One region of the Edaphobacter dinghuensis genome, then DNA from elsewhere that is predicted to be linked to it. Evidence: predicted binding sites of a transcription regulator. Region 1 holds the regulator's gene; each other region holds the start of a gene.
The links. Region 1 encodes LexA, which represses DNA repair genes until DNA is damaged. Its sites were predicted from a motif close to CANTTCGCTTTTTATTCGC; they were not measured.
Positions count from the first base shown of each region.

Region 2: IEW09_RS14470 (ImmA/IrrE family metallo-endopeptidase) is a predicted target of LexA. The motif match lies at 1,614-1,632, and genes of this name have one in related genera.
Region 3: IEW09_RS01655 (Y-family DNA polymerase) is a predicted target of LexA. The motif match lies at 1,381-1,399, and genes of this name have one in related genera.
Region 4: recA (recombinase RecA) is a predicted target of LexA. The motif match lies at 1,652-1,670, and genes of this name have one in related genera.

Region 1 covers NZ_BMGT01000003.1:282,396-285,793, reverse strand. Annotated here, with positions in the region: gene IEW09_RS13105 (sigma-54-dependent transcriptional regulator) at 1-473, opposite strand, end outside; gene IEW09_RS13100 (hypothetical protein) at 479-694, opposite strand; gene IEW09_RS13095 (response regulator transcription factor) at 732-1,475, opposite strand; gene lexA (transcriptional repressor LexA) at 1,689-2,294, shown strand; gene IEW09_RS13085 (efflux RND transporter periplasmic adaptor subunit) at 2,418-3,398, shown strand, end outside.
Region 2 covers NZ_BMGT01000003.1:599,561-602,958, reverse strand. Annotated here, with positions in the region: gene IEW09_RS14480 (hypothetical protein) at 1-327, opposite strand, end outside; gene IEW09_RS14475 (IS1595 family transposase) at 583-1,554, opposite strand; gene IEW09_RS14470 (ImmA/IrrE family metallo-endopeptidase) at 1,732-2,235, shown strand; gene IEW09_RS14465 (hypothetical protein) at 2,225-2,623, shown strand; gene IEW09_RS14460 (proline dehydrogenase family protein) at 2,943-3,398, opposite strand, start outside.
Region 3 covers NZ_BMGT01000001.1:422,712-426,109, forward strand. Annotated here, with positions in the region: gene IEW09_RS01650 (acyl-CoA carboxylase subunit beta) at 1-1,277, opposite strand, end outside; gene IEW09_RS01655 (Y-family DNA polymerase) at 1,418-2,737, shown strand; gene IEW09_RS01660 (SEN1982 family lipoprotein) at 2,853-3,398, shown strand, end outside.
Region 4 covers NZ_BMGT01000002.1:1,167,937-1,171,334, reverse strand. Annotated here, with positions in the region: gene IEW09_RS10555 (FAD-dependent thymidylate synthase) at 1-775, shown strand, start outside; gene IEW09_RS10550 (TIGR03435 family protein) at 795-1,613, shown strand; gene recA (recombinase RecA) at 1,725-2,795, shown strand; gene coaD (pantetheine-phosphate adenylyltransferase) at 3,047-3,398, shown strand, end outside.

The DNA of each region.
Region 1 (3,398 bases):
CGCCGCGCCGCCTCCTGATCGAAGCTCTTCACCACCGAGGGTGCTCTGCCCGTATTGCGAGGCAATGTGATCGGTGCCGCCTTCCACGCCGCCGTGTCGTTCAGCGGAGCCTCCTGTGCCTCGCGCAGCGCATGGAGCAGCTCATTCCTTCTCGGGCTGCGCGCCCCTCCATCCACGCCGCCATCCACCCGCAGCATCTCCATCGATGGATACATCGTTCGCACCTGCCCGGCGAACTCGCCCACCTCAAGGTCAGGCAGCCAGCTATCCACCAGCAGCGCCTCCGGACGCGAGGCCTCCAACTGCGCCATCGCCTCCGCGCCGCCCGTCGCCTCGCGCACCTGCCAGCGCAGCCCCGTCAACGACCGCCGCAGCCTCTGCCGCAGTCCCGCATCCGCGCTTGCCAGCACGACCGTGCGCGCCGCCACTTCCACAATGTCCATCCCCGCCAGCGTCTCCTGCCCTGCGCCCATCCGATTCACCTCGTCCTCTCCTGCCCGTCTCGATCTTTCTGTAGCTCGTGCTGCAACATCTCACGCATCAGGCTCACCGCCAGATTCACCCGCGTACACTCCACTAGAGCTTCGGCGATCGCCGTCCGCATCGCGTCCTGTCCGCCGATCAGCTCGCCCATCGCCAGCCTGCATTGCAGCACCGTCAGCGGCTGACACAGCCCGTGCAGCGCATCGTCCATTCTTGCGACAAGCTCCGCGTCCGATGGTTGCGTCCCACTACGCACTGGCAAACATCGCACGTCGCGGAATATCGCAGACCCGTTGCGGCATCTTCCTGATGCTGCCCATCTGGTAGCCCTCGCCGCGCACCGTCTCAATCACGGGATAGCTCGCGTCAACGTCCTCATCGCTTACCGTCAACTTCTTTCTCAGGTAGTTGATGTACACGTCCACGACATTCGTGCCCACATCCGGCGACATGTGCCAGACCTCCTGCAGCAGCTCGGTACGGCTGCAACACCGCCCTCGCCGCAGCATCAGAAACTCCAGCAGGTTGAACTCCTTCACCGTCAGCTCCACGGCCACGCCGCTACGCGAGACCCTGCGGTCCATGCGGTTCAGCTCGACGTCGCCATGACGCAGCACCGGATCGGCAAACTGCTCGCGCCGCCGCAACAGCGCCCGGCATCGTGCCGTCAGCTCATGAAAGCTGAACGGCTTCAACAGGCAGTCGTCCGCTCCCAGGTTCAGGCACTTCACCCGCTCTTCCACCTGGCTCCGTCCCGTCAATACCAACACGGCCATCTCGTCGAAACGGCCCTGCATCTCTGCCAGGACCTCCGTCCCATCTTTTCGAGGCAGACTGAGATCCAACACCATCAGATCGGGCCGATGCTCTTCGGCATAGGCGAGAGCCGCCTCTCCATCCCCGACCCACTGCACCTCATGGCCCTCCAACTTCATACCCTTCTGCAGAAACGATCCCAAGGCGGCGTCATCTTCAACAATCAATACCTGCATTTTTTGTCTCCATCTCCGTTGTGGTCACAAATTCCAACGGCGTGTAACCACCTTGGTTGATCCCGGGCGAGGAGACAAGATGAATGTGAATCTTTTTGCATACCCCCATTTCAAAATGGGAATTATGCCCCACTATCGGTACCTGGAAAAATTAAGAATCAATAAAGTAAAGTTAGCTATTGCAATTCGCCTTTTATTCGCTACAATCTCCGCATGGCTATCACGCGGCGGCAAAAAGAGGTCCTCGACTTTCTCTCCGGCTTCACGCAAAAGAATGGTTACTCTCCGTCCTACGAGGAGATCGCCAGTGGTCTCGGCCTCAGTTCTCTTGCCACCGTGCATAAGCACGTCACCAACCTGCAGAACAAAGGGCTGCTCCAGCGCGCCCATAACCGCAGCCGTTCCATCGATGTCCTTCCGGCCCGATCGGCGAAGAAGGGCTCCGAGCGTCTTCCCCTGCTCGGCCGCATCGCCGCCGGCCAGCCCGTAGAAGCCATCGAAACCGCCGAAAGTATCTCGTTGAACGACATCATCGGCAACCGCGAGGTCTTCGCCCTCGAGGTTCGCGGCGACTCCATGCGCGACGAGCACATCGTCTCCGGCGACTACGTCCTGGTCGAGCGCACCCGCACCGCTCGCGAAGGCGAGATCATCGTCGCCCTGGTCGACGGCTCCGACGCTACCCTCAAGCGCTTCTATCGCGAGGGCAGCATGATCCGCCTCCAGCCCTCCAACGCCGAGATGGCCCCCATCTACGCCCCCGCCGCCAACGTCAGCATCCAGGGCAAAGTCCTTGGCGTTCTACGCAAATATGCCTGAGCCTGGCCTTCCAAAAATTCATCAGCGATATTTACACCCATAACGGAACCAACCAGCAATATTCTGCGTAAACTGCTCCGAGACGGCTCAATCGTTCATCTCAACCGGCATCGGAGCGACCACGTGGCAACAGCGCGCAAGAATAAACGCAAACTCTGGATCTGGGGCGGCATCGCTGTTCTGCTCATCGCAGTCATTGCCGGCATCACCATCGCTGCCACCGGCAGCAGCACCAAGATCGATCCTTCGCAGCTTGCCAAGGTCGAGCGGGGAGACATCGCCCGCTCCGTCGTCGCCACCGGTAAGGTCCAGCCCATCACCAAGGTCGAGGTCAAATCCAAGGCCAGCGGCATCGTCACCAAGCTCTTCGTCGACATCAACGCCCACGTTCATCAGGGCCAGCTCCTCGCCCAGCTCGACCAGATCGAGATCCTCGCGCAGGTGGCCGCACAAAAGGCCCAGCTTGCCGCCGCGGAATCGAACGCACGCGCCGCCTCTGCCTCCATCGAATACGACAAGGTCAACGCCGAGGCGCCCGACCTGCCCATGTACAAGCACACCTACGAGCGCGCCCTCCAGATGTCCAAAGATGGCGTCGTCTCCAAGCAGGCCCTCGACGACGCCGAGCAGAAATATCTCTTCGCCGCCAACACCCGCGACAAAGCCGTCGCCCAGATCACCGTCGACAACGCCAAACTCAAGCAGGCGCAGTCGCAGGTCTCCGAGGCCCAGGCCTCTCTCCGCCAGCTTGAAGAGCAGTTCAGCTACACCACCATCACCTCGCCCATGGACGGCACCGTCCTCTCCCGCGACGTCGAAGTCGGCGACGCCGTCAGCTCCATCCTCGTCCTCGGCTCCACCGCCACGCTCGTCATGACCATCGGCGACACCACCCAGGTCTACGTCCAGGGCAAGGTCGACGAGTCCGACATCGGCAAGGTCTACCTCGGCCAGCCCGCCCGCATCAAGGTCGAATCCTTCAAGGACAAGACCTTCTACGGCAAGGTCACCAAGATCGCTCCCCTCGGCGTCGAAAAAGATAACGTCACCACCTTCGAGGTCCGCGTCTCCATCGACAACCCCGGCGGCGAACTCAAAGCCAAC
Region 2 (3,398 bases), 320 kb from region 1:
TACGGGTTTAGAGTAGGAGCGAACGTTGCTGTAGATGAGGCTCAATGTTTCTTGGGCGTTAGCTAGATCGCGAGTAGCAGCGGCATTAGCTTTAACGCTTCCTTTCCGGAACACAAGTCCTGTGGTGGAAGCAAGCAGTTCAATGCCGAAGTCTCCATCAGCATTCTCAACGCCATTGCGGCGTTGAACTTGACGTCCCACTTCTCGAATCATCTCCTGAAACTCCTGCAAGGTTTTTATGACCTGCTCAATCGGGAGACGGTTCCGCTCCGCGAGTCCCTTGCGGAATACGAGCGTGAATGCCGTGTTTTCGCCTTGCTTAGTCATGACTAGCCCTCTTTGATACACTTCAGGTAGGCCATCCGTCGGCAAAGGCCGAGAGGACAGTTATATGTCATCAACGTCAGGTTCGTCTAAGAAAAACTCGGGGCTGCCACCACGGGAATCTCAGACATTCACAGATGCGCTGTCAAAGATCGCTACGGCTGACGCGGTTTCCTCCCGCGCCGCAATCCAGGCTTCCAAAGCAACGAAGCCTTCTCTTCATACTCGATTCGTCTATGGCCCCGCAAAGGGCCGTGTTTAGGCTTCTGAGCCTGCCTCCTTACCCGTCAACTCAGCATAGGTAAGGCGACGGTTTACTACCTGCGATAGAGCTTTGATGAAGCGACTTCCATCGTTGTGTCCGATGCGATTGTTGAAGCGAAACATCTGTTCATCCAGATAGCGATCTAAGTGCATCGGCTCTACTGCTACGTACGTGCCATTCAATCCCCGCTTTAGAAGGCTCCAGAAATTCTCAATAGCCTGAGTGTGTACGCCACCAGCGGTTACATACTCTTCCATGTGATTCACAGTCGCGTGAACGAAATCCTGCGCCGCTAGGCCATCGTAACCGGGCCACTGGTCGGTATGAATCGTGGAACCAAATCCAACATTATCGAGAATAGCCTTCTGTAGAGTTACCCGTTTAACGTTGGGAACGACCTGAGCGCGAACCTGACGAGTGCCAGTCTCGATCATCCCAAATACTGCCGTTTTTTCTGCATATCCGTTCATGCCCAACTTCAGTTTGAGCCGACGACTTTTGTGCATGTTCTTCGGCTTGCCTCCGAGAAAGGATTCGTCCATCTGGACAGGCGTACCGGAAGCTCCCATCTTCTCCATCGTCACGTCTTTTAGGATGAACCGCAGACGCTGTAGGACAAACCAAGCACTCTTCTGCGTGATATCCAGATCACGTGCAACTTCATACGAGCTGACACCGTTCCTGCAATTGACGAGCAGCCAGAGAGCACACATCCATTTGCTCAACTCAATTGGGCTATCTTCAAAGATCGTTCCAACCTTGACACTAAACTGCTTACGGCAAGCATGGCATTTCCAACGCTTCTGAGTGGCCAGCCAGTAGTGATTGCGTTTCTCTTGAGTCGCATTGCATTTTGGGCAGATCGGGCTTCCATCCTGCCAGCGGAGGGACGCAACCGCATTGATGCAGGTCTGTTCATCAGAGAAGTATTTGATGGCTTCGATTAGGGTTTTCGGCATTTCCATTTCGTTCACCTTGACTAACCCAGAATAAGGTCAAGCAATGGGTTAGTCAAGTACTTATTTTATTCGCTTTTAATTCACCTTTCGCCTGCATGGCGAGCCTGTGGAAAACTTGGCTGCAATGTTATTGACGTGCTAACATACAACTAGTAGATTGATCCCGCAGGAGGAGGAGTGGACATGTTCGAAACCAAGCTAATCAAGCCTGATTATCGTCTTGCCGAACGTGAAGCTATTCGTCTTTTGAACGAGTCCGGCGTCTATCAACCTCCTGTCAACCCTGTGGAAATCGCGCATGATATTGGAGTGCGGGTTAGCTTCGTCCACTTTAGTGGCGAGAGCGAAGGAGTTGCTGGATTATATGATCCTTCTGAGGATCAGATTCTCGTAAATGCGGATGAGGCTGGCGTTCGCCAAACTTTTACCGTCGCCCATGAACTCGGTCACCGGATAATGCACGCTGAGTGGGCGAAGTCGGAAGCCTATAAAGTACTCTGGCGTGATCCCAAGCGTCAAAGCAAGGACAGGCGTGAGACTGAGGCAAATGTATTTGCAGCCAATCTGCTGATGCCGAAGCAAATGGTGGACGAGTATAAGTCTCTTCCAGTTTCCAGCATCGCTAGGATCTTCGCCGTCTCGGAGCAAGTGGCCACATTCCGGCTTCAAAATCTATATGGCATCTGAAAGAGACGAAGCCCTCAGTGCCGTAGTTGCTGCGGATAAAACACCTGAAGTTCCCCCCGTTGAAATCCCATCATCCAACCTTGACTCGGCTCTGAGTACCGCAGAAGAAACGAGGCGCTTAGAGCTTGCAAACCAACATGCACTGAACAGATTGCACGCTGAATTGGGATGGTTTGGGAAAGTTTTCGGCAGCGAGTCCCATGCAGCAATCGTCATTGCGTTTGTAATGATCGTCCTTGGATTTGGAACAGCGATAGGACTCTGGTTTGTTGCATACCGAACGGGCAAGACAGATTTCTGGGCATCAGAAGCCCATCTATCCCTTGCCGCAGCCACATCAGCATTAGGGTACGTGTTTGGTCGTGGGTCGAAAGACGGAAACAAATAACCCCCTTGGGTTAGCCAAGTATATTTATGCCCCGCTAAAGTCTTCAAAATAAAAGGGATATTTTGCAAAGTCTTCATTCAAAAAGACTTGATGGTAAATCACTGTTTATGAATGGTTTACCGCGAATATCTACTGCTTGGGTGATTCGAGTAAACGCAGATTCCCTTCGGGAATGACAAACAAATTGTAGAGAATTGGGAGAAACTCACCTGCAAAGGCTATTGGTTTTATTTTGTTTGAGTTAGATAGCTTTGGGACTTGACACGCTGTTTGCTGATGTTTTGAGGTCTTCCTTGGAAAAAATCCGAGAGAGAAGATTTCAAGTTCTGAAGAAGTTCTGGAGAAGGAAGAGAAGATTGGCGGGGCGTTCCGCCAGCCGCCGCATGAAGTAGGGGTACCACTCCGGGCCGAAGGGAATATAGACACGGACGCCGAATCCGTCTTCGGCCAACTGACGTTGCAGGTCACGCCGTATCCCGTAAAGCATTTGAAACTCAAAGGCGCTCTGCGGCACTTTGCTGGTGCGAACGAAGGCAAGCAGTTCCTCGATGATGGCCTCGTCGTGGGTTGCGATTCCGCAGAAGACGCCCTTGCCCTCTCGCGAGTAGGTGACCATGCGCTTCATCAATCGAACATAATTGGCATCTACCTCAGCCTTCGTCGGAAAGGCGACGGCTGGCCCTTCTTTGTAGGCACCCTTGCAAAGTCGAATACGAATTCCCTGCCCCAGCAGACGCTCCACGTCTTCGGCAGTACGGTAGAGGTACGCCTGCAA
Region 3 (3,398 bases), on a different contig from region 1:
ATCACGCAATACGCTCCGCCATAGGCCTTGCGCGTAATCACCGTCAGCTTCGGCACCGTCGCCTCGGCAAACGCATACAACAGCTTTGCGCCATGACGAATGATGCCGCCATGCTCCTGCTGAATGCCCGGCAAAAAGCCAGGCACATCCTCAAACGTAATCAGCGGAATGTTGAAGGCATCGCAGAACCGCACAAACCGCGCACCCTTCACGCTGGCGTCAATGTCGAGCACACCGGCAAGGTACGCCGGTTGATTAGCCACAATTCCCACAGACCGTCCCGCCATTCGTGCAAAACCGACGACGATATTCCGTGCAAAGTGCTCCTGCACCTGAAAGAAATAGCCATCATCGACCACACGCGAGATGACATCGACCATGTCATACGGCTGATTGCTCTCTTCGGGAACGATACTGTCGAGCGCAACATCGGCGCGCGCAGCATCGTCCTGCGTCATCTTGCGCGGAGGGTCATCGAGGTTGTTCGACGGTAGAAAACCCAACAGCTCACGCACCATCGCAAGGCACTCCTGATCGTCGTGCGCCATAAAGTGCGCCACGCCGGAGATCTCGTTGTGCGTCACTGCGCCGCCCAGAGCGTCCTTGGTCACGTCTTCATGCGTTACGGTCTTGATGACATCCGGCCCGGTGACAAACATGTAGCTCGTCTTCTCCGTCATCAAAGTGAAGTCTGTAATCGCAGGCGAATACACCGCCCCGCCTGCGCACGGTCCCAGTATGGCCGAGATCTGCGGCACCACTCCGCTAGCGAGCGTATTGCGCAGAAAGATGTCCGTATAACCAGCCAACGAGACGACGCCTTCCTGAATGCGCGCGCCGCCCGAATCGTTTAACCCAACAATCGGTGCTCCTACCTTCATCGCCATGTCCATGATCTTGACGATCTTCGCGGCGTTCGCCTCCGACAGCGAACCGCCAAAGACGGTGAAGTCCTGCGCGAAGACAAAGACCACACGCCCCTGCACGCGCCCATAGCCGGTGATAAATCCATCGCCGGGAACGCGCTGCGCGTCCATGCCAAAATCGGTCGCGCGATGCGTAACAAACTTATCGGTCTCTTCAAACGTGCCTTCGTCCAACAAAAACTCGACGCGCTCTCGCGCAGAGAGTTTGCCCGCCTTGCGCTCACGCTCGCGCCGCTCCACGCCTCCGCCCTCCTCGGCAATTGCGTGGCGCACGGCAAGCTCGGCGAGTTTGGATTGATGCAATCCTGATTTAGCAGCAGGCGATGCGACAGATTGATCGGAATGGCCCATAGAAGAGCGATTCTAGCAGCGGCACCTCTCAATCAGCAGTCCTTACAGATAGCTCCAAGACGTATTTCCGCATCTCTCTAAACCGAGACGCTAGCCGCGAGAAGCGAATATAAAGCGAATATAATAGACATAACTGGTCGATGGCTTTTCCACCCCAACCCGATCGCTTCACCTTCCTGCACGTCGATCTGAACAGCTTCTTCGCGTCGGTCGAGCAGCAGTTGCACCCGGAGTATCGCGGTCGCCCGCTCGCCGTCGTCCCCACAATGGCGGACACGACCTGCTGCATCGCTGCAAGCTACGAGGCAAAGAGACTGAAGATCAAGACCGGCACGCAGGTAGGCGAAGCCAAACGCATCTGCCCGGACATTGTGCTGATCGAAGGAGATCATGCAGTCTACTCCGACTACTCCGCACGCATTGCCAAGGCGGTAGAACTGGTCTGCCCGGTCGCTCACACACCTTCCATCGATGAGATGTCCTGCGAGCTAATGGGCCGCGAGCAGGAGCCGCCTCGAGCGAGAAAGATCGCGCTCGAGATCAAGCAGTCGATCTACAAGAATGTCGGCGAGGCGCTGCGCTGCTCTATTGGGATGGCTCCCAACCGCTACCTCGCCAAGATTGCCAGCGATATGCAGAAGCCCGACGGCCTCATCGGTCTGCTGCCATCGCAACTGCCTCGCGCCATCGCTCACCTCGAACTGCGCGACCTGCCCGGCGTAGGCGCACGAACCGAAGCACGCCTCAACGCGAAGGGCATCACCACGATGGAGCAGCTTCTCGCGCTCGATCGCAATGGCATGCACAAGCTCTGGGACAGCGTCTGGGGCGACCGCCTCTACCATTGGCTGCGCGGCGCAGAGAGCGGCGACGACGGCGCACCCGTCAGCAGCGGCATACAAAAATCGCTGGGCCACTCCCACGTGATGGCGCCCGAGTTCCGCACGCCGGAAGGCGCATGGGCCGTCGCACATAAATTGCTGCACAAAGCAGCGATGCGTCTTCGCATGGAAAACTTCTACACCGGCTCCATGGCGGTGACGATACGCTTCTCCCTCACCAAAGAGCAGGCTGCGCGCATCAAGGCCAAGCGCCACTTCAGCGGCCTCACTCACTCCGGCTGGGGCATGGAGGCACGCTTCCGCGACTGCCGCGACACCCTGACGCTGCTCGAAGTGCTGCGCGGCATATGGAGCCAGCGCCCACAAGGTGCGGAGTTTCAGCGGCCTTTCTTCGTCGGCGTCACGCTGCGCAATCTCATTCCTGAGAATGAATATCAGACAGAGCTCTTCGTCGATCCCAACAACCGCGCCGAGCTCTCCGCCACCATGGACAAGCTCAACCTCAAGTACGGCCACACCACGCTGCACTTCGCCGGGATGCTGCCCGCACGCGAATCCGCACCGACGCGCATTGCCTTCACGCAGATCCCCGTGCAGTACGGCGTCGACTACATGTAAAAAAATTAGACAGCACACATAGAAAAGCCCGGCCCTGAGGCAACCCCATCACCATAAGACGCACGACCATTCTTCTGCATCCCACATAAGAACTTGGGAAAGAGGAGACTGCTTAATGAATCTGCGCACCATTCGTTCCACCATGCATGCAGCGGCCTTGTGCGGCGCAGTTGTGCTGATGGCCACCGGCTGCAATAAGAAGGTCGACAACAACATGAACTTCAAAAACGCCATCGACACTTACTACAGTGCGCATCCTGCCTGCCTTTGGCCCGATTCAATGAAGTTTCCCGTCCAAGCTGACGTCTCCGACACCAGCAAGACCACACCCTACGACGCCCTCGTCGATCAGGGAATGCTCGAGCGCACCACCGTCGAAAAGACCAAGCTGATCATCTCCAGCAAACCGGTCAACAACTACGACCTCTCCGGCAAAGGCCGCTCGCTTTGGACCGTCGACGTGCAGCAGCCCGGCTACGGCAACTTCTGCTATGGCCATCGCAAGGTGACCAGCATCGACAGCTCTACGCCTGCAAGCTCTGCGGTCGGCGCCACCACGCAGATCACCTATCACTACACCTTGGCTGATGCACCCGCCTGGGCCACCGCCGCCGAAACCCAGAATGCCTATCCCCAACTCCACGCTGACGTGAGCGGCCCG
Region 4 (3,398 bases), on a different contig from region 1:
GCTGGTCAAATACGCCACAGCGAACAAGTATCAGTCAGCCAGCCGAACCGAACTCGCTGCTGCCGCTGCCGAGCTGATGGCGAACCAGCCCATCGATCCCGCGCCAGTCGTCGACCTGCTCGATGACGCTGAGCCGCTCGAGGTCGAGCTGGCAACCTCGCTGCTCTATCCGCACTGCCACTACTCTTATCGCCAGCTCCGCAGCAACGTCGCCGCGCTGTCCGAGGCTCGCCGTGCCGAGTTATTGGACCTCGGCACAAAGCATCGCGGCGCTCACGACGAGCTGCTGCGCGCCTTCAGCTCCGGCCACAGCTTCCGCTTCGACATCCTCATGGACATCGGCGGCTTCCGCGACATGCACCGCCATCGCCGTTGCGTCCAGCTCCTCCAGTCCTTCACCGATCTCCACGGCTACGAAGAGCCGACTTGCCCCGGTCAGCCCAGCCTCGCCGAAGCCGGCCTCGAAGCTGATTACACCTCTGCTATGGATGCTGCTTTCGCTGCCTATCGCCAGCTTCGCGACTCCGGTGTGCCTGAGGCGGCACAATCGGCGCAGTACGTTCTGCCGCTGGGCACTCGTTGCCGCTCGATGTTCAAGATGGACTTCTCCGAGGTCGTCTACATTGCGGAGCTGCGCTCCGGCGTGGCCGGCCACTTCAGCTATCGCCGCATCGCCTGGGAGATGTACAAGGCGGTGGAAAAGCGCCATCCAGCGCTCGCCGGGCACTTCAGGATCGAAGATGTGAACGAGCCAATTGATCTCCTCAAACGATAATGGATGCCGATTCAAGAGAATGAGAGAACGTCTTGCATACAAGCCGGGCAGCATCAGAGAGCTCTTGCTCTGTGCGCTCACCATATTTGCTGTGCCGAATGTGTGGGCGCAGAGCGGATCGCTGGTACCGGTTGCAAAGCTGCCTGCGTATGATGTAGTCGCCATCAAGCCGAATAAGTCCGGCAGCGGCTCGTTAGATATCGAGAGCAATATTGATACCTACAATGCCAAGAACATCACGGTAAAAGGCCTTCTCGAAGAGGTTTATGGCATCAGGAGAGACCTGATCTCCGGAGTGCCGGGACCGATCGACGCCGCGCATTTCGATGTGATGGCGAAGATCGTCGAACCCGACTCAGCCGCGATCAGAAAGCTGACCGGTCGGCAACGGGGCTCGATGATGCTGCCTATTCTTGCCGAGCGCTTTCAGTTGAAGGCGCACACCGAAACCAGAATTCTGCCTGTCTTCGAGCTGCTCGTCATCTCGAGCGGCCTGAAGTTCAAACACTCGGCAGATCAAAAGGGCAACGATACGGGTACCAGCATTCAAGCCAGCGATCGTGGCGTTCAGCTTACGGCGCATGGCATCACCATGGCGTCTTTGGCGAGTTCTCTGGAAGGCCAGGTGCATCGCCCCGTGATCGACAAAACCGGCCTCACGGGCAAGTACGATGTTGCGATGAAATGGTCCTCCGATACGGTTCCCAGCTCAGAGACCAACGGCGGGCCGTCGATTTACACGGCCTTGCAGGAGCAGCTTGGCCTGAAACTTAAGGCTACGAAAGGGCCGGTCGAGACTTTGGTCGTCGATCACGTCGAGATGCCGTCGGAAAATTAGCGCGCAGGTGGCTTTGGCAGGATTGGTTGGAATTATCGGCATTCGCCTTTTATTTGCTTTTTCTAATTTAGATGCTAGAATCCGGCTTGAACTTTACCCGAGGAGAATTACGTGGCAGATGACCGCAGCAAGGCAATAGAGTTGGCCCTTTCGGGGCTGGAAAAGCAGTTTGGCAAGGGCTCGATCATGCGGCTGGGATCGAAGGATGTTGTGCCGATCTCGGTCATCTCTACCGGATCGATCTCCTTTGACGCTGCATTGGGGGTAGGCGGCGTGCCGCGCGGGCGCGTCATCGAGATCTTTGGGCCGGAGTCTTCGGGTAAGACGACGATTACGCTGCAAATTATTGCAGAGGCGCAGAAGGCGGGCGGTCTGGCGGCGTTTGTCGACGCCGAGCATGCGCTTGACCCTGCTTATGCGGGCAAGCTGGGTGTGGACATCGACAACCTGCTGGTCAGCCAGCCCGACTACGGCGAGCAGGCGCTGGAGATTGTGGAGGCATTGGTGCGCAGCAATGCGATTGACGTGCTGGTAGTCGACTCGGTGGCGGCGCTGGTGCCAAAGGCCGAACTCGACGGCGAGATGGGCGACTCGCACATGGGCCTGCAGGCACGGCTGATGAGCCAGGCGCTGCGAAAGCTTACGGGAACGGTTTCCAAATCCAGAACTTGTCTAATTTTTATTAACCAGATTCGCGACAAGATCGGCGTGATGTTTGGCAACCCTGAGACGACGACGGGCGGTAAGGCGTTGAAGTTTTACTCTTCGGTCCGTATCGATATCCGCCGCATCGGTGCAGTGAAGGACGGCGACAGCGTGGTTGGCTCGCGGACCAAGGTTAAAGTAGTCAAGAACAAGGTGGCCGCACCCTTCCGCGATGCCGAGTTCGACATTCTGTATGGCGAAGGCATCTCGCGCGAGGGCGACGTGCTCGACCTGGCAGTGCTGCACAACATCGTCGACAAGAGCGGCGCGTGGTACAGCTATCAGGGCGAACGCATCGGGCAGGGTCGTGAGAATGTTCGCAACTTCCTGAAGGAGAACAAGGAAGTCTTTGGGCGCGTGGATGCGGAACTGCGGCAGAAGCTGGGGATTGCCGGTGCCAGCTCTGATGTGGATGTTCCTGCGGCCCCGGCGAATGGCGAGGCTCAAGCGAAGGATATTGTTCGCGGCAAAAAATAGGTGGTGTGAATTTTGCGGGAAAGATATCGGCAGCCTTTGGGCTGCCGATATCTTTTGGGGCTGTTGGGTGACGTGAATACCAGGCAACAGCAACGGCGAAATACAGGGATCTCTCCGCTACGGCGCAAAAGCGCGCCTTCGGTCGAGATGACGTGCTTATCTTCTGCTTCATTTTAATTGGTTGCTGACCTATTTTTTGTGCCGGAGCTGGTTGGCCTGAAAGACGAAGGCAACGTATGCTTTGAAATGTGATGCACACCGTAAAGGCGATTTACCCCGGAACGTTTGATCCGCTCACGAATGGGCACCTTGACCTGATTGCGCGTGGAGCGAAGATTGTGGACCATCTGGTCGTAGCGATCCTGCGCAACTCGGAGAAGGGCACGCCGCTGTTTACCGTTCCCGAGCGCGAAGAGATGATTACCGAAGCGGTCGCGGGTTTCAAGAATGTCTCGGTGATGACCTTCGATGGCCTCCTGGTGGACTTTGCGCGGCAGCAGGGAGCCAAGGCCGTGCTGAGGGGGATTCGCGCTATCTCCGACTACGAGTATGAGTTTCAGATGGCGATGATGAACCGCAAGCTCGACCCTGAGCTGGAGACGC